Regions from separate parts of the Agathobaculum sp. LCP25S3_E8 genome, predicted to be linked through region 2. Evidence: a T-box and tRNA genes for the amino acid it is inferred to sense, from the RefSeq annotation. Region 2 holds a T-box; the other holds one or more tRNA genes.
The links. The T-box of region 2 lies ahead of pheS (phenylalanine--tRNA ligase subunit alpha). A T-box ahead of a tRNA ligase gene usually reads a tRNA of that ligase, here a tRNA-Phe.
Positions count from the first base shown of each region.

Region 1: it has a tRNA-Phe gene. The T-box ahead of pheS (phenylalanine--tRNA ligase subunit alpha) is inferred to sense a tRNA for this amino acid. The anticodon was not compared.

Region 1 is NZ_JBQKJR010000036.1:18,495-27,931, reverse strand. Features, by position in the region: gene ACTQ34_RS12075 (gamma-glutamyl-gamma-aminobutyrate hydrolase family protein) at 1-498, shown strand, start outside; gene ACTQ34_RS12070 (TspO/MBR family protein) at 565-1,029, opposite strand; gene ACTQ34_RS12065 (hypothetical protein) at 1,093-1,242, opposite strand; gene ACTQ34_RS12060 (ABC-2 transporter permease) at 1,245-1,904, opposite strand; gene ACTQ34_RS12055 (ABC transporter ATP-binding protein) at 1,901-2,752, opposite strand; gene ACTQ34_RS12050 (GntR family transcriptional regulator) at 2,752-3,129, opposite strand; gene ACTQ34_RS12045 (sensor histidine kinase) at 3,281-5,365, opposite strand; gene ACTQ34_RS12040 (response regulator transcription factor) at 5,362-6,063, opposite strand; tRNA gene ACTQ34_RS12035 (tRNA-Cys) at 6,191-6,264, opposite strand; tRNA gene ACTQ34_RS12030 (tRNA-Gly) at 6,270-6,345, opposite strand; tRNA gene ACTQ34_RS12025 (tRNA-Phe) at 6,353-6,428, opposite strand; tRNA gene ACTQ34_RS12020 (tRNA-Asp) at 6,461-6,537, opposite strand; gene hslO (Hsp33 family molecular chaperone HslO) at 6,622-7,503, opposite strand; gene ACTQ34_RS12010 (class I SAM-dependent DNA methyltransferase) at 7,510-8,250, opposite strand; gene ACTQ34_RS12005 (YerC/YecD family TrpR-related protein) at 8,243-8,539, opposite strand; gene fba (class II fructose-1,6-bisphosphate aldolase) at 8,710-9,437, opposite strand, start outside.
Region 2 is NZ_JBQKJR010000004.1:37,460-46,896, forward strand. Features, by position in the region: gene ACTQ34_RS02755 (hypothetical protein) at 1-151, opposite strand, end outside; gene ACTQ34_RS02760 (hypothetical protein) at 265-426, shown strand; gene ACTQ34_RS02765 (hypothetical protein) at 502-1,296, shown strand; gene ACTQ34_RS02770 (hypothetical protein) at 1,311-1,775, shown strand; T-box leader at 1,852-2,090, shown strand; gene pheS (phenylalanine--tRNA ligase subunit alpha) at 2,152-3,171, shown strand; gene pheT (phenylalanine--tRNA ligase subunit beta) at 3,395-5,803, shown strand; gene ACTQ34_RS02785 (IreB family regulatory phosphoprotein) at 5,881-6,126, shown strand; gene ACTQ34_RS02790 (YgiQ family radical SAM protein) at 6,434-8,350, shown strand; gene ACTQ34_RS02795 (MarR family winged helix-turn-helix transcriptional regulator) at 8,537-8,932, shown strand; gene ACTQ34_RS02800 (MATE family efflux transporter) at 8,991-9,437, shown strand, end outside.

The DNA of each region.
Region 1 (9,437 bases), on a different contig from region 2:
TTACTGCTGGCGGGTGGCGGCGATATTCATCCCGCCCGATACGGGCAGACGTGCACCTGTGATAAGCTGTCCATCGACTCCGTCCGCGACGCAGAAGAGCAGGCACTATTCGACTCGTTTTTTACGCGAAGCAAGCCGGTGCTTGGCATCTGCCGTGGAATGCAGGCCATCAACGTCTTTCTCGGCGGCACCCTGCAACAGCACACAGACGGTCACGCAAACTGCTGTCATGCCGTTCACTGCATCGGCTGGCTTGCTGAACAAATTGGTGCAAATGCTATGGTCAACAGCTACCATCATCAGATTGTTGACCGCATCGCAGATGATTTAACGGCTGTTGCCCATGCGCCGGACGAATCGGTGGAAGCGCTTGTCCACCCTTCCGCAGCGCTGCTCGGTGTGCAATGGCACCCGGAGCGTATGGTGCCATCGATATGCGTAGATGTGGCAGAGGGCAATCACCTGCCGCTGTTTTCCTGGCTGTGCGAACATTGCTGATACAAATTTCCGAAACAGAAAAGGAGCAGGGACAATTCCCCGCTCCTTTTTGTCCGTTACACCATTTCAGCGGTTCAGCAACCAAATTGCTGCGTTCAGATACGTCGCAAACAGCAGCCACAACGCATACGGCACCAGTAACCACGCGGCAGTCGGATTGATTTGCCGAAAGGCCACAATCGTTGCCGCCACCAACGCCAGCAGCAGCACCAGCCACATGAGCGCAATTCCGTATAAGCCTGCGTTAAAAAACAGCAGCGGCCAAACAAAGTTGACGGCAAGCTGTACGCCATACCAAGTCAACGCCTGCTTTTTCTCATCTTGCTCCACATCGGCCTTCCAAACTAGTACGCTGGCAATGCCCATCAACAGATACAATATCGACCAGACTACGGGAAACACCCATGGCGGCGGTGCCAGCGGCGGCTGCACCAGCGCGTCGTATGTGGCCATGCTTCCCATGGTCAGCCAACCGGCCAAACCACCAACCGCCAACGGAAGCGCAAGGCCTATTACCCAAACCCACAGCAATTCTCTCCCTCCCTTTACGGTCAGGATATGGTTTGCTGCGCGTTTTTATGCATCAAAACATATTTACAATAAGCCGAGCAGCAGCATTTCCTCTACTGTCAACGCGTTGTCCTCAGTCTCGCCGTCCAGCAAAGGGCGCAGCTTTGCACCGCAGTCTGGGCAGGTTTCTTGGTCATCGTCAAAAGTTCTGCCACAGTATTCGCAGAAATTCATTTTCACAGTTCCTTTTTCTGGTAGGTGTGTACGCTGACAACATAGCTTATCATGTACACCACAAAGCAGATGATCAGTGCTGCTATCATCGGTAGGGCAATTGGTGCGGTCTCCAGTCGATGAAATCCCTGTTTGATTGCATCCACTATGCCAGGAATAATGCCGAACTTTACAATTCCCGCCATCGCCAGAATTGGTATCCAAACCACTACAATCAGGATATACCTCGACTTCTCCACGCCGAATTTAAACGTTACCGCGAACATTAGCCCCATCAGCAGCAAAGAGAGCAACTCGCCTCCAAACAGACTGAGCATATTTTCCATCATTGATGTTGATGGATCGACCAGCGAATAGACCACCGTCATTGCTGCGGCCAGCGCAAGCAGTGCCAAATTGACCAACAGCCCCATCAGATACTTGCTTCTGACCACTTCTTGCCGCAAAATCGGCAGCGACAGGCTGAGTTTATCCCAACCATAAGCCTGATCCGAGGCGCACAGCGTCGCTGGTAGCATAATGCTAAGCATTGCGACGATCATGATGAAAAACATCGGCCCGCTCCATGCAAAAGCGGCGAACGCAAACACCACCAGAATAAACAGCATCGAACGAATTGACTGTCGGAAATTCATCCAGTCCGCATACAGCATTGCTTTCATTTTGCATCCTCCCCTCTGGTCAAAAACAGCATCATCTGCTCAATGTTGACCGGCTCGACCGACCAGTTGGCGGGCACACCATCACGACGTACCAGTGCTTCGCATCCAAATACTCCCATACGCTTGCCGCGCACCGCAGATGGGTCAAGTGCGGCAAGTTGCTCTGCCGTGCAGTGCAGCACACCATAGGTATCCAATATCTCATCGCGCGGCTCGGACAACACGATCCGTCCCTGATGAATAAATGTGATATAATCCGCAATTTTGTCCAGATCGCTTGTGATATGACTGGACATTAGAATCGAGTGTCCTTCATCCTGCATGAAGTCATAAAACAAATCGAGTACCTCATCACGCACAACTGGGTCAAGACCGCTGGTTGGCTCATCCATGAGAAGCAACTCCGCATCGTGCGACATCGCCGCGGCAATATTGACCTTCATGCGCATGCCTTTAGAATAGTCCTTGATTTTTTTGTCTGTATCGATACCAAATCGTTTCAAAAATCCAAAAAACTGCTCAGAATGCCAATTTTGATATGCCTTTCCCATCAGAACATCCACTTGACGAGCACTCATGGTGTTGAGAAAACAACCATCCTCAAGCACCACGCCGATTCGTTCTTTAACCGCGCGCTCGTCTGCAATATTGTCCTGCCCCAACAAGTGGATACTGCCTGCATCGCGGTGAATCAAATTCAGAATTGCTTTGATGGTTGTGCTCTTGCCCGCACCATTTTCTCCAATAAACCCCATTACACAGCCGCTTGGCAGCGTAAATGAGACATTCTTGAGCGAAAATCCTTTATATTGCTTACACAGCCCCGTAATCTCCAATGCGTTTTTCATCAGATCCCCTCCTCAAATACCGCGGCTGCAATCTCAAGAAATTCACCCTTTTTCAGATTTCCCAGGTGCGCCGCTTTTGCCGCCTCTTCCAGATGTGTCTCCACCCGACGGAGCTGTTCTTCGCGCAGCAACTCCACCCCCACTGGGGCCACGAAGCTGCCGCGACCGGTCTGGCTGATGATAAACCCTTCCCGCTCCAACTCCTCATACGCACGTTTGGTTGTAATCACACTGATGCGCAGCTCCTTCGCCAGTAAGCGCATAGACGGCAGCGCTTCTCCTGGCTGTAGCTCACCACCGACAATCTTAGCCTTGATTTGCCGTGCAATTTGCTCATAAATCGGTGTGCCTTCCACATTCGACAGGATGATGTTCATTGCCCCTCCCCTTCCATATCGTATATACTCATTATATACAATATAGACATTATGTCAACCCTCTGCGAAAAAAATTATGCGAATATCTACGTATAAAAAATCCGACCCGGCATTTTGCCGGGTCGGCTCACTCTCCATCCATATTCTTTTTTCAATGCTGAATTGGAAAGGTTATTTGAACTTTGAACAAATCTCCGTCGACCAAAACCACAAACGTACCGCCACAGGCTTCAACATAGCTTTTTGCGATTGCAAGGCCGAGTCCGCTGCCCTCGGTCGAACGCGCCGCATCGCCGCGGACAAATCGCTCGGTGATCTCATTTGCATCAAAATCCATTGCGTAATTGGCGATGTTTTTCAATTCAATCACCGCGTTATTTTCTTGTTCCATGACCGACACAAACACGCGCGTACCCGGCATTGCATATTTAATGCAATTGCCAATCAGATTTTCCATCACTCGGGACATTTTCTTTCCATCCGCCCAGATTGGCACCTCATGTTCCGGCAGTTCAACCTTAAGCGCCAGCTTACCGTCCCCGATTGACTGATCCTGCTCACCCAGCGCCTGTCGCACCAACGTACATGCATCCAGCCGCTCACAGAAAATCTGCTCTGCACCCGACTGCACCTTTGAAATGTCAAACAGGTCGCTCGTCAGATTTTTCAGCCGTATCCCCTTCTGGTGGATGATCTTGGCGTAGTCGTTTGCCTCCTCCGGCGTCAAATGTTCCTGACAGAGCAGATCCGAATAGTTGAGAATCGAGGTCAACGGAGTTTTCAAATCATGGCTGACGTTGGTAATCAGTTCGCTCTTCATGCGCTCCGCACGCACCTCGTTTTGCAAGGCAAGCTGCATGCCGTCGCCCAGCGAGTTGATATCGTCCGCCATTGCAGCGAATACACCCGCAGGCATGTTGTCCAGCTTGTAGGTTAGGTCACCGCCACGCAGGCGCTTGAGCGCATCTACAATGCGGTCAAAGCCGTCTAACCGCTTAAAAGTAAACGCGGCAGATACCGCAACCCATGCCACCGCAAGTACGAAGAATACAAACGAAGGCATACCGCTTGACACATACCACATTATCCCAAACAGCATCGCAAGCACAGCAAGCACCGCAGAATAACCGGTGAAAATCAATAATGCGTTTCGCGTCTTGTAATTCGCAAACACCTTTTGCCACAGGTTATTCTTCCCTCGCCCTACACCATGCCACGCGCTACGGAACAGCTGGATGAACCAACGCAGCAGACGTACCACCGTACGCCAACACCAGCGAATCATGCGTAGGATAAACGAACGCTGGACAAAGGAACGGTTTTTTAGGTTGCGCACGAGGGAGAGAATGAGCGCCATCACCAGTGCAAACGCACAGACCAGCAGTGCGGTCAGCAGCTTGGTGATTAGTCCCAACACGCCGCTTTCACCGCCATTTATTCCAGCATCCAATAAGGCAAACACTACTGCCGCCGTACCAATCACAGTGCCCGCGATCAACGCCAAGTTGAATTCCACATACATCCGGTCGATCAGCAGAAGATGCACATCCTCGTCCTCCGGCCGGCGGCCCGCGACAAACAGCAAATACAGAAATGCAATCAGAGCGACAAAAAGCAGGGCGATGCACTTAAATATCGCACCTTGGAACATATCGTAACCCTGCTGCCACTCACTTTGTATGACAGATACCTGTTCACCAGTCATGCGCAGCAGGATGCAGTCATCCTCCCGTAATTGCTGGCGCAGCGCCGCTTTTTCCGCCACCAAGCTATCATCCCAATAAGAGTCGTAGGCGCTCGTCCAGCCGGACAACTCATACGCGTAGTCATCCAAAGCCACATTGCCATACCAGTCGCCGGGACGAATAACAACGTAATACGGCGCCGTCTTGATGCCACTTTCGGTCAGATTGGCATTTTTGTAGATATTATCCCCAAACTTGGCATAATAATCGCCAATGAAATAGACATTCATCCGATCGGCCAGCTCCTGCGGCTGAATCCCGTTGTGCCTTGCGCTGTCCAGAATATTGAGCGCGTCACCGAATTCACTGGTAAGCACCTGCGAATTTTCAAAACTCGACTCGAACTGATATAGGTTTGCGCCGTTTTTCTGACTTTTATCAAAAAACCACTGCGTTGTGTTACCCAACGTCAATCCAGCCACCGCTACGCAGACCAAACACAGTATGAATGCCGCGCCCTTGAGAATGGGCGACCGCATCACTTTTTTCATGTTCCCTCACTCCTCTCTATCTTATAGCCCACGCCCCACACAACCTTGAGGTAACGCGGTTCCTTCGGGTTGATTTCAATCTTTTCACGGATGTGCCGCACATGCACCGCAATCGCATTGTCCGACACCGCCTCGTCGTTCCATACCTGCCGATAAATCTCCTCGGTAGAGAATACCTTACCCGGATGACGGCACAGCAGTTCGAGGATTTTGTACTCAAGCGGCGTCAAGCGCACCGCCTCACCATCTACCGTTACCGTTTTACTCTCGGTATCGAGCACCAACCCGCGAATAGCAATCTGCTTTTCCGTCATCTGCATCGCACCAAGCTGCGTATAGCGCCGCAGCTGACTTTTGACGCGCGCCACCAGTTCGGACGGATTAAACGGCTTAGTGATATAATCGTCCGCGCCCGCCGTCAAACCGAGAATCTTATCCGCATCCTCACTTTTAGCGGAAATCAAAATAATCGGAATGTTCTTGCTCTCCCGCACCTTGAGCAGCGTCTTAATGCCATCCAGTTCGGGCATCATGATGTCCAGCAGCAGCAGATGTACCGCACGCGTCATAACGATGTCCAGCGCTTCCAGGCCGTTATAGGCTTTTTCGACTGCGTATCCATCCGCCTGCAAGAAAATCGCAATGCTGTCTACAATCTCCTTATCATCGTCCACCACCAATACCGTAAGTTTGTCCATGATGTCCCCCTCCTCTATGGTTCTATGATAACAAAGGTTTCTGTTGATTTTCCTCATGAAATTCTTAAGAATTTCTTATTGTTTTAAGAACGCAAAAAAAGAGACGCCATATTGGCGTCTCTTTTTTTGGAGGTACCACCCAGAATCGAACTGGGGATCAGGGAGTTGCAGTCCCACGCCTTACCGCTTGGCTATGGTACCAGATATGGAGCGGCTGACGAGGCTCGAACTCGCTACCTCCACCTTGGCAAGGTGGCGCTCTACCAGATGAGCTACAGCCGCATATTTATGGTGCCTCCGGGCGGAATCGAACCACCGACACGGGGATTTTCAGTCCCCTGCTCTACCGACTGAGCTACAGAGGCAAGTTTTCTTCAATCGGTTGAGACTGAAGAAATGGCGACCCGGATGGGACTTGAACCCACGGCCTCCAGCGTGACAGGCTGGCGCTCTAACCAACTGAGCTACCGGGCCGAATCGCCGCCGCCGTAATCATCAGCGGCGAGATTTATTATATCGAAACATCAGCGAAATGTCAACACTTTTTTGACGATTTTTTTATTTTTCTGCATGCGCCAAAAGCTGCCGCAACTCTTCCCGCGAAAAAACATAGACTTTATCGCAAAACTGGCAGGTTACCTCACTTTTTTCCTGTTCTTCCGCCATCTTGGATAATTCGTTTTTTCCCATGCTGAGCAGAGCGCGCTCCACCTTCTCCCGGCTGCACGCGCAACGGTAGCCGATCGGATCGGTCTGCAAAAAGTCAACTGCAAAGCCGTCCAGCACGGTCTGCACGATTTGCTCGAGCGTCATCCCTTTGTCCAGCATTGTGGTCATCGGCTCAGTTTTTGCTAGATTGGCTTCCAGACGGTCAATATCCGCATCCTTGACACCCGGCATCAGCTGCACCAGCCAGCCGCCCGCGCACTTGACCGAACGGTCGGTATCCACCAGCACACCCAACGCGCACGCCGACGGAATTTGCTCGCTCTCCGCAAAATAGCGTGTCAAATCCTCGGCAATTTCACCGTTGACCAATGCAACCGTTCCGGTAATTGGGTCTTTCAACCCAATGTCCTTTATCACCATCAGATAGCCACGACCTACACCGCCGCCCACGTCCAGCTTACCATCCGCGCGCAGCGGCAGCTCACAGCCCGCATTCTGCAGATAACCGCGTACCCAGCCATCCGCATCGCCGACGCACACAATCGTCCCCAGCGGCCCGTTTCCCTTAACCTGTACAGTGACCGAACCATCATCGGTCTTGAGCTGGCTACCCATAATCGCTGTTGCTGTCAGGGTGCGGCCGAGCGCCGCAGTCGCCACCGGCGTAGTATCGTGAATCTCCCGCGCACGCTCGACCAATCCGGTCGTCACGGCGGCGGAAATCTGAATGCCCGCATCCCGGGCGATTGCGCGAAGTAACGTATCGCTCATATTTGTTTAATCTCTCTTTCGTGCGGTAATATAGACCCTATCTTCCCCACCCTGTACCGGTGAGAACGATTGGTCTCCATAGGTTTTGATTTCGGAAAAGCCTGCTTTTTCCAACATGGCAATCAGTTCCGGAATGGTGTAAATGCGCTCCTCATGCGTCTCCTGCGCTCGTGTCCATGCATCACCGCCCCGTTCAAAAATATCGAACTGATAGGCGCACAGACCGTCCTCTACCGCGGCCTGCCAGACGCAAAACACGTCCTCATCCTCGCACACATAGCTGTTACCATCGATGCGCGCAAACTTTTCCGGCGTATTGATGTCGAACACGAATAAACCCGTTTTGGGCTCCAGGAATAAGTGTACCCGGTCGAACGCCTTTTGCAGCACCGCCGGTTCCGTCACGTAATTAACGCTGTCCAGACAGCACAGGCATACATCCACCGTGCCGTACAAATCAAGCTGCTCCATGCGCTGATTGAGAAACAGCGGACGCGGTTCGCAGTCAAAGGTGTTCTGCATCGCCTGCATGAGCATTTCGGGGGATGCATCCACACCGATCATGTCGTATCCGCGCTGTGCCAGCAATCGCGTCAGACTGCCCGTGCCACAGGCCAGATCGAGAACGAGCTTCGGTTTTACACCCTCACGCGCAAACAACGCAACAAAAAAGTCCGCCCACTGCTCATAGCCTACATCATCTGTAAAGCGGTCATAGTATGCCGACAGAGTTTGATAACTATTCATCGTCTTCCTTTAGGCGGTCCAGCATTTTACGGTATCCGTCGGACCCATATACCAAGCATTTATTGACACGGCTGATAGTAGCCGTCGATGCACCGGTTTCCTGCACAATATCACTGTAAATACGGCCCTCGTCCAACATGCGAGCAACTTGAAAGCGCTGCACCATTGCACGAAGCTCAGCGATTGTACATAAATCCTCAAAAAAGTCATAACAATCTTCCACTGTCTTGAGCTTCAGGATTCCTCGAAACAAGATGTCCATATCCTCATCTTTGAGCTTTCGATTCAAGATATATCCCTCCTACTGCATATTGTGTTTCTGATTATTTGATTATAACACAGCGCTTTCATAATGTAAAGTATGAAAACCAACTTACAAACTGTTCTTTTCTTTTCCAACAAAAAACGAACCGCATCCGAAAAGGATGCGGTTCGAACGGTTTCCAACGCAGAAACTTCTTATGCCTTGCCGTTGCAGCCGAGCACATGGACCAGCTTGTGAGCAACCATGTCCTTGACAGCCTGACGAGCGGGCTTGAGGTACTGACGGGGATCGAAGTGATCCGGATGCTCGTCAAAGTACTCACGAATAGTAGCGGTAATAGCCAGACGGATATCCGAGTCAATGTTGATCTTGCAGACGGACAGCTTAGCAGCCTGACGCAGCTCTTCCTCCGGAATGCCGATTGCATCGGGCATCTTGCCGCCGTGCGCGTTGATGATGTCAACAAACTTCTGCGGAACAGAAGAAGAACCGTGCAGAACGATCGGGAAGCCCGGCAGACGCTTGGAGACTTCCTCCAGCACGTCAAAGCGCAGCGGAGGCGGAACCAGAATGCCCTGCTCGTTGCGGGTGCACTGCTCGGGGGTGAACTTGTAAGCGCCGTGGGAGGTACCGATGGCAATTGCCAGCGAGTCACAGCCGGTGCGCGAAACGAACTCTTCTACTTCTTCCGGACGGGTGTAGGAGGAGTCCTCAGCGGAAACCTTTACGTCGTCCTCAACGCCTGCCAGCGTGCCCAGCTCTGCCTCAACAACAACGCCGTGCGCATGTGCGTACTCAACAACCTTCTTGGTGATCTCAACGTTCTCGTCGAACGGCTTGCTGGAAGCGTCGATCATAACCGAAGTAAAACCGCCGTCAATGCAGGACTTGCAGGTCTCAAAGTCCGGGCCGTGGTCCAGAT
Region 2 (9,437 bases):
TGCCGTTTTTCTCTTCGTAGTCACGAATACAGCCGTAAATCAGGTGCATGACTTGTCCGTTGATTGACCGGCCCTCGTATTTTGCGATATAGCGCAGCTTGAGACGGGTTTCGTCATCCAGCCGCAGGGATAGATGTTTTTTCTTTTCCACATATAGCACTCATTTCGCATTTATTATGGGTTCATTTTAAGTGTATTATGTGTTAGAATGAGAATAAGAACCCATAGTGGGTTCTTAATAATTTCTACATGGAGGTCACTGCTATGGACGAACTCAACTACAAGGATGCTTACCTTTATCTGGTGCGCGCGGTGGACGACCTTGTCCGCTACATGGAGCTGTCGGACGAAACCGCCGACCGCCAAACCGTCCTTTCCGGGCTGCGGCAGGCGCTCTCCGGCGCGGAAGAGCGCGCCATCGACTGAAAACCCGTCCTGTAACTTGTGCTTTGCCGCCCCTCTGTTATAATGAAGGTATCCAAACATAGGGAGGCGATCACCATGCGTCAAAAGTTCCGTTCTGTTCTCTGCCTGTTTGCTTTGCTCCTTGTCCTGCTGCCTGTTTCCGCGCGCGCCAACGGCCTGCCGACCTCGTCCATTTATGTCAGCATCGCCGGGATGAACGACAGCATTGTATCTGTCGCCCTGCTTGGAAACGAGCCGTATGACAATCCCTCGCAAAATCCGCCCGAAGCGCTCACCGCCGCCCTGCCGGACGGCTGGTATGTGTGGGACTGCGCACCATACGACGGAGATCAGGTGTTCTTATGGACTTTTCCCTTCCCCTCGCCGTTCCGTGCGGCGCTGCTGCATGAGGACGGCACGGTGCTGCTGACCGGCGAGGCCGAGCGCACCCGCGCAATGCAAACCTTTACCATCAACGCACAGACCGGTGAAATCTCAACCTCACCGATTGGAATTGGTCTGCTCAAACAATTTGTCTGCACCTTTATGGTAACGCTCCTCATCGAGGCAGCGGTGCTGCTGCTGTTCCGTTTCAAGCTGTACGAAAACCTCAAGCCGTTTTTGCTGGTCAACCTTGCAACGCAGGCTTTGATGACGCTTACCTATGGGCGCATTTTGCTCTCCGCCGATTGGAGACAAGCCTTTTTCTGGGCATTTGCCGTCGAAGCGGTTATTTTCGTCGTCGAAGCGCTTGCCTATGCGCGCTTTTTGCACGGGTACACCCGCGCGCGCCGCGTGGCGTATGCCCTCACCGCCAACCTTGTGAGCTTTGTCATCGGCACGCTGTTCATCACACCGGTTTACAGCGCGCTGGCGCATTTGATGTATTAGAAGGAGAAATCGGTATGACCCGCAAACGAAAAATCCTGCTTGTGTTGCTCGCCATGGCGGTGCTTGTCGCAGTGTCCGGCCTTGCGTGGCAGACCGTCGGCAAACAGCAGACCATCCACGCCGAAGTGCGCACTGCGCGCATGACGCAAATTGAAAACACCGTGCCGGACGGCATCCTGTCGGCACAGGAGCTGCTTTCGCAGCCCGTCAGGCAAGACGACGTGACCTTGCACCGCGCGGTCTACTATCCGCAGGCCGAAGCGCTTGTGTGCTTTTTTGAAAACGAGGACCCTAACCGGGATATATACCCTGCCGCTCTGCCCGACTGCAACGCTGCCATACTGCCCGATGCATACGGCATCACGGCATATATTTTTGAAGACGTGCCGGCTGATGCCCTTGCCGGCGGCGTGGTTGCCGAGATGACCGACTGGCAATTTGAAAGCTGCAAACCGCTCACCTTTGCCCTCAGCGGCTGATTGTACACAAATTTGTGCAACTTCCCCTTGCATTTGCCGAAAAACTGTGTTTTAATAATACTGTTATGGAATAACGATACCTGCGATGAACAGGGAAAGTACCGTCATCCCCCTCTTTTCAGAGAAAACGGCCTTTGGCTGCGAGCCGTTCAAAGAGACTTGACACGAAGTTCCCCTGCGAGCACCGGCGCTGAACGGAAACCCAGTAGGCGCAGGCGAAGTAACGCCCCGTTACCGGCGTTCAATGAGTGCCCGGCCTGTCCGGGAATCAGGGTGGTACCACGGAAGATGTATTTTACGCCTTTCGTCCCTATTTTGCGGGACGAAAGGCTTTTTTATTGCGTCCCTGAACGATTTTTCATAAAGGAGAGTCATCATGAAAGAAAAACTGCAAGGCATTTTGCAGGCCGCAAAGGACCAGCTTGCCGCGGCGGGCGACGCCCGTGCGCTCGACGAGGCGCGTGTGCGCTTCCTCGGCAAAAAGGGCGAGTTGACCGCGCTCTTAAAGGGCATGAAGGATGTGGCCGCAGAGGAGCGTCCGGCGGTCGGCCAGCTCATCAACGATGTGCGCGCCGAAATCGAAACCATCATCGACAAGCAGAAGGAAGTCATCGAGCAGGCCGCGCTGGCACATAAGCTGGAGGCTGAGACCATCGACGTCACCCTGCCGGGCGAGGAAGTCGTCATCGGCAAAAAGCATCCGCTCAACATCGTGCTGGACGAGTTGAAAGAAATCTTTATCGGTCTGGGCTTCTCCATTGCGGAAGGCCCGGAGGTCGAGCTGGACCACTACAACTTTGAAGCGCTCAACATCCCGAAGGACCATCCCGCGCGCGACACGCAGGACACCTTCTACATCTCGGATAATGTGGTGCTGCGCACGCAGACCTCGCCCATGCAGGTGCGCACGATGGAGCAGAAAAAGCCCCCCATCCGCATCATTGCACCGGGCCGTGTGTACCGTTCGGACGCGGTTGACGCCACTCACTCCCCGCTGTTCCATCAGATTGAGGGTCTGGTTGTCGATAAGGGCATCCGCATGTCTGACCTCAAGGGCATCCTTGAGCTGTTCGCCAAAAAGCTGTACGGCGAGGACACGGTTGTGCGGTTCCGTCCGCACCACTTCCCGTTCACCGAGCCGAGTGCCGAAATGGATATCCAGTGCTACCGCTGCCACGGCGCGGGCTGCCCGCTGTGCAAAGGCGAGGGCTGGATCGAAATCCTCGGCTGCGGCATGGTGCACCCCAAGGTGCTCGAAATGAGCGGCATCGACCCCGAGGAGTATTCGGGCTATGCGTTCGGCATCGGTCTGGAGCGCACGGTCATGGGCCGTTTCAAGATTGACGACATCCGCCTGTTCTATGAGAACGACGTACGTTTCTTAGAACAGTTCTAAGAACTTCGTTTGAAACCACGCTTTCAAACGAAAAGCCGTACCGCGCCTATGCGCGGATACGTCTCACGCTGCGAAAAGTTGCGATAAACGAAACTGTTCTCCGCACTTGTGAAAAAACCGTGATACATGCTCCCGGTTTTTTCGGCTGCTTTGCAGCTTTTATAAAATGCGCGCCTGACGGCGCGATATCCTGAACATTACGATAAAGGAGCGTTCATCTATTATGAAGTTGCCGCTTTCCTGGCTTTCGGATTACACCGATATTTCCGGCGTCACCCCCAAGGAGTATGACGCCCGCCTGACCATGTCCGGCTCCAAGGTCGAGGAGGTCTACTACCTCGGCGCAGAGATTGAAAACGTCGTGACCGGCAAAGTTCTGTCGGTTGTCGACCATCCGGACTCCGACCACCTGAAAATCTGCCAGATCGATGTGGGGCAGGGCGAACCCATCCAGATCGTCACCGGCGCACCCAACGTAACCCCCGATTCGGTCGGCGAAATCTGCCCGGTCGCGCTGCACAAGTCCACGCTGCCCGGCGGCGTCAAAATCACCAAGGGCAAGCTGCGCGGCGAGGTCTCCAACGGCATGATGTGCTCGTTCCAGGAGCTGGGACTGACGCACGGCTGCGTGCCTTATGCCTGCGAGAATGGCATTCTGTTCCTGCCCGAAGGCACGCCCGTGGGCGAGGATATCAAGAAGGTGCTCGGCCTCGACGACTATGTTGCCGACTTCGAAATCACCTCCAACCGCGCTGACTGCTTCAGCGTCATCGGTCTTGCACGCGAAACCGCCGCGACCTTTGACCGTCCGTTCTCGGTCAAGGATCCGGTCGTCAAGGGTTCGGGTGACGACATCAACAAGTATATGTCAGTTGAGGTGGTTGACACCGACCTGTGCCCGCGCTACACCGCGCGTCTGGTCAAGAACATCAAAATCGAGCCGTCCCCTGCATGGATGCGCGAGCGTCTGCATGCCTGCGGTGTACGCCCGATTAACAACATCGTTGATATCACCAACTATGTCATGCTTGAGTACGGTCAGCCGATGCATGCATTCGACTACTCCTGCCTGTCCGACGGCAAGATTGTCGTGCGCCGCGCGCGCAACGGCGAGTCCATCCAGACCCTTGACGGGCAGGACCACGACCTGACCGACAAGATGCTGGCCATCTGCGACAACGACAAGCCGGTTGCTGTCGCAGGCGTTATGGGCGGCGCAAACTCGGAAATCGAGGATGACACCAAGACAGTCGTTTTCGAGTCTGCCTGCTTCCACGGCGCAACCGTGCGCGTAACGGCCAAGGCACTCGGCATGCGCACCGAGGCATCCGGCCGCTTTGAAAAGGGACTTGACCCGTCGCTGACTATGCCCGCCGTGCAGCGCGCGTGCGAGCTGGTCGAAATGCTGGGCGCGGGCGAGGTGGTAGACGGCATCATCGACGCATGCGCCGCCGATCTGACCCCCAGGGCGCTGCCCTTTGAGCCGGACAAAATGAACGCGCTGCTCGGTCTTGACCTGTCTGCCGACGAGCAGAAGGCGTATCTGGAGCGCCTCGAGTTCCGTGTTGAGGACGGAAAGGTTATCATCCCGTCCTTCCGCGTAGACATTGCGCGCATGTGCGATCTGGCGGAGGAAGTCGCACGCATGTACGGCTACGACAAGATCCCGACTACGCTGTACGCGGGCGAAATGGTACAGGGCGAGTACACGCCCAAACAGCTGGCCGAGCAGAATGTCTCGCTGACCTGCCGGGAGGCCGGTTTTGACGAGGCGATGAGCCATTCGTTCATCTCTCCGAAGTTCTATGACATGATCGGCTGGGATAAGGACGACCCGCGCCGCATCTCCACGACCATTCTCAACCCGCTCGGCGAGGATTTCAGCGTCATGCGCACGACCGTGCTGCCCTCCATGCTGCAATCGCTGGCGCACAACCATGCGCACCGCAACCCGACCGCGTCGCTGTTTGAGCTGGGCACGGTCTATATCCCAACCGTCAAGGACGGCAAAGCCGATCCGGACGTTTTGCCGCGCGAAGAGAAAATCATCACCCTCGGCAGCTATGGCCGCCTGTCCTTCTTCCAGTTTAAGGGCGTGGTGGAAGCCATCTGCCGTGAGCTGAACGTCAAGAACGTGCAGTTCATGCCGGAAAAGAGCAATCCGTCCTATCATCCGGGCCGCTGTGCCAACATTTTGATCGATGGCAAGCCCGTCGGTGTGTTCGGCACGGTGCATCCGACCGTTGCCGCACGCTATGGCCTGTCCGGCGAGGTACTCGCCGCCGAGCTGCCGCTGGACGCTCTGTTTGAAGCGATTGACCCGGTCAAGCTCTATCACCCGCTGCCCAAGTTCCCGGCCTCGACCCGCGATATCGCCGTGCTGGTCGACGATGCGGTACCCGCTGCTTCCATGCAGGCCTCGATCGAAAAGGCCGCAGGCCACATTCTGGAAAACGTTAAGCTGTTCGACGTGTACAAGGGCAAGGGCATCCCCGAGGGCAAGAAGTCGGTTGCCTACTCGCTGTCCATGCGCGCACCCGACCGCACGCTGACGGATGAAGAGTGCGATAAGGCGATGAAAAATGCACTGGCAGCGCTGGAAAAAGATTTCGGCGCGGTTTTGCGCGGATAAGACTTTACTTTTCGGCCGTTTTGTATTATGCTGTTTATAGCAAAAAACCAACCGGTAGGATCGGAAAGGAGACAGACATGCTTGACGGCACAAGAAAATTCAGCCTTGTAGACGAGTCCAACAAGGAAATGAAGCGCACGCTGACCGCAGTATATGATGCGCTTAAGGAGAAAGGGTATAACCCGATCAACCAGATCGTGGGCTATCTCCTCTCTGAGGACCCGACGTACATCACCAACCATAACAATGCACGCAGCCTGATCTGCAAGATCGACCGCGACGAGTTGATGCAGGAGTTGGTGCAGTTCTACCTCGATAACTGAGGCAGGGCTTGACAAACGGAGTAAATTCGTTATAATGAGAGTAGTAGAAGAGGCACCGCCGACAGACGGTTGACCTCAGAAACGTGTTATCTTATGAAAAAATAACCGCAATCTTTGGTCGGAGGGCGGTTATTTTTTTATGGTCTTGATGACTTCCAGCAGAATAAGTAGCAATACAATCTGCAAAATCTGATCCATAAACATCACACTCCTTTCCATGGAGTGTGGTCAACCGCCTGCCGTTTGCGACAGTGCCTTGTCCATATAATAGCCAAACCACCTCTATTTGTAAAGGGAAAGGAAAATGATGAACGGTTTTCTCCCGATAAACAAGCAGGATATGCAGGATCGCGGCTGGTATTACTGCGATTTTTTGCTCGTCACGGGCGACGCTTATGTCGACCACCCTTCCTTCGGAACTGCCATTATCTCGCGCGTTCTGGAGGACGCTGGCTACAAGGTCGCCATCCTCAGCCAGCCGGATTTCCATGACGAGCGCGACTTTGTCGCCATGGGCCGCCCGCGCTATGCGGTGCTCATCAACGGCGGCAACATCGACTCGATGGTCGCGCACTACACCGCTGCCAAAAAGCGCCGCTCGGACGACGCTTATACCCCCGGCGGCAAGGCCGGCAAACGGCCCGACCGCGCAGTGACGGTCTATGCCATGCTTGCGCGGCGCGCATTCCCGGATACGCCTATCTATCTCGGCGGCATTGAAGCCAGCCTGCGCCGCTTCGCGCATTACGACTACTGGGCCGACCGCGTCATGCCCTCAATTTTGGAATCGACCGGTGCAGATGGACTGATGTTCGGCATGAGTGAGCACTCGGTTGTAGAACTCGCAAACAACTTAAAACACGGCAAAAAGGGAGCGGACGCTTGCGTCGGGGTACGTGGTACGGCCTATATGGCGCATGACGCATTCGGCTTGGAAAATGCGGTAGAGTGTCCGTCCTACGAGGACGTGTGCGTGAGCAAGCCGGACTACGCCCGCTCGGTCAAGCTCCAATACGACGAGCAGGACGCGGTGCGCGGCAAAACGCTTTTGCAGCGCCACGGAAAGCGCGTACTCGTTCAAAACCCGCCCGCCCGTCCGTTGACCACGGAAGAAATGGATCACGTCTATGCCCTGCCCTACATGCGCACCTATCACCCGTCCTATGAGGCGCTGGGAGGCGTGCCCGCAATTCAGGAAGTGCAGTTCTCCATCATCCACAACCGCGGCTGCTTTGGCGCGTGCAACTTCTGCGCACTCGCCTTCCATCAGGGGCGGTATATTCAGGCGCGCAGCCACGAAAGCGTGATTGCGGAAGCCAAACAAATCGTGCGGATGCCCGGCTTCAAGGGTTATATCCACGATGTCGGCGGGCCGACGGCCAACTTCCGCTTCCCGTCCTGCAAAATGCAGGAGGAGCACGGCTTGTGCAAAAACAAGCGCTGCCTGTTCCCCACCGCCTGCAAAAACCTCGAAGCCGACCACACGGACTACCTCAATTTGCTGCGTGAGCTGCGCCAAATCGAAGGCATCAAAAAGGTATTCGTGCGCTCCGGCCTGCGCTATGATTATATGATGGCTGACCGCAACGACGCTTTTTTCCGGGAGTTGGTCGAACACCATATTTCGGGCCAGCTCAAGGTTGCGCCTGAGCACATGAGTGATAACGCTCTGTATTATATGGGCAAACCATCATTTTCCGTATATGAAAAATTCCGTGAGCGATACGCCCGCATCAACCAGAAACTCGGCCGCAAGCAGTACCTTGTCCCCTATCTGATGAGCTCACATCCCGGCGCGACGTTGGACGACGCAATTCTGCTGGCGGAATACCTCAACCGCGTCGGCTATATGCCCGAGCAGGTGCAGGATTTCTATCCCACACCGGGCACGCTGTCGACCGCGATGTACTACACTGAAATCGACCCACGCACGATGAAGCCGGTCTATGTTGCCAAAACGCCTGAGGAAAAGGCCATGCAGCGCGCGCTGCTGCAATGGCGGCGTCCGGACAAGCGGCCGATTGTGCTCGCCGCGCTCAAAAAGGCCGGCCGCGAGGACCTGATTGGCTTTGGTAAGGACTGTCTGATTCGACCCGCACGCGGCGAAAAGCCGCCTGTATCGTCCGCTCGTGCGGCAAAATCCGGCAAGAGCGTGCGTCCTGCGGCACACCGCCCAACCGCACCAAAGAAAAAAGGTTGGGCCAAGGCCAAACGTAAAAAATAATCAACATTTACGCAAAACTGCACAATCCAGACCGCCCGCTTTGCGGGCGGTCTGCGCGTTCCGCCGAAACTGTTTACAATCCGTTGACAGCAGGAAACTATCCTGTTAAAATTTATGTAGCAAGCTACTTAATGAAGGGAAGGATATCTATTGGGCAGTCCGGTATTTCCCGGCGAATACATCAAAATGATCAGCATTCAATTCATGGCGCACGCGGACGCGGCACTGCGCCCGCTTGGCCTGACCTGCGCGCAGAGCGACGTGCTGCTGTACCTAAACATGCGCGGTGAACAAGAAACCACCGTGCAGGACATTGGCCAGCATTTCCGACTCAAGCACCCGACCGTGATCGGCTTCCTGCGGCGGCTGGAGGACAAGGGCTTTGTTACAACCGCTGTATCCGAACGCGACCGCCGCTGCCGTATCGTCCGGCTGACGGACAAGTTCAGCGAGGTACAGCGCGTCATGAACGACATCCGCCTGTATCTGGACGCGCAGGCGTCCCGCGGCTTTTCCGAGGCGGAAATGGCACAGCTGGAAGAATATCTGTCCCGCGTCTACCGCAATATCAGCGAGGGCTGATATTTTTTCGTCCATTTATGTAGCTACCTACATTTATATAATTACAGGAGGTAATATAATGAGAAATAATAGCGATTCTGTATTCCGTGATGCCCCTATCCCCAAGGCTGTCGCGCAAATGGCCGTGCCAACCATGCTGAGCATGCTGGTGGTCGTACTGTATAACATGGTCGACACCTTTTTCGTCGGCCAGACGGGCGACGCCAATCAGGTGGCGGCGGTTTCGGTGGCAACGCCGGTGTTTCTCATCCTGATGGCCTTCGGCAACATGTTCGGTATCGGCGGTTCGTCTCTCATCTCTCGCCTGCTGGGCGCAAATGAGGGCGAACGCGCCAAAAAGGTCAGCGCGTTCTGCTGCTACGGTTCGCTTATCTGGGGCGTAATTATGATTTTCGTGTTTCTTGCCGCCATGCCGTTCATCCTGTCGGTCATCGGCACCAGTGAATACACCATTGGTTATGCCCGCGACTACCTGTTCTGGATTTCGCTCGGCGCGCCATTTATC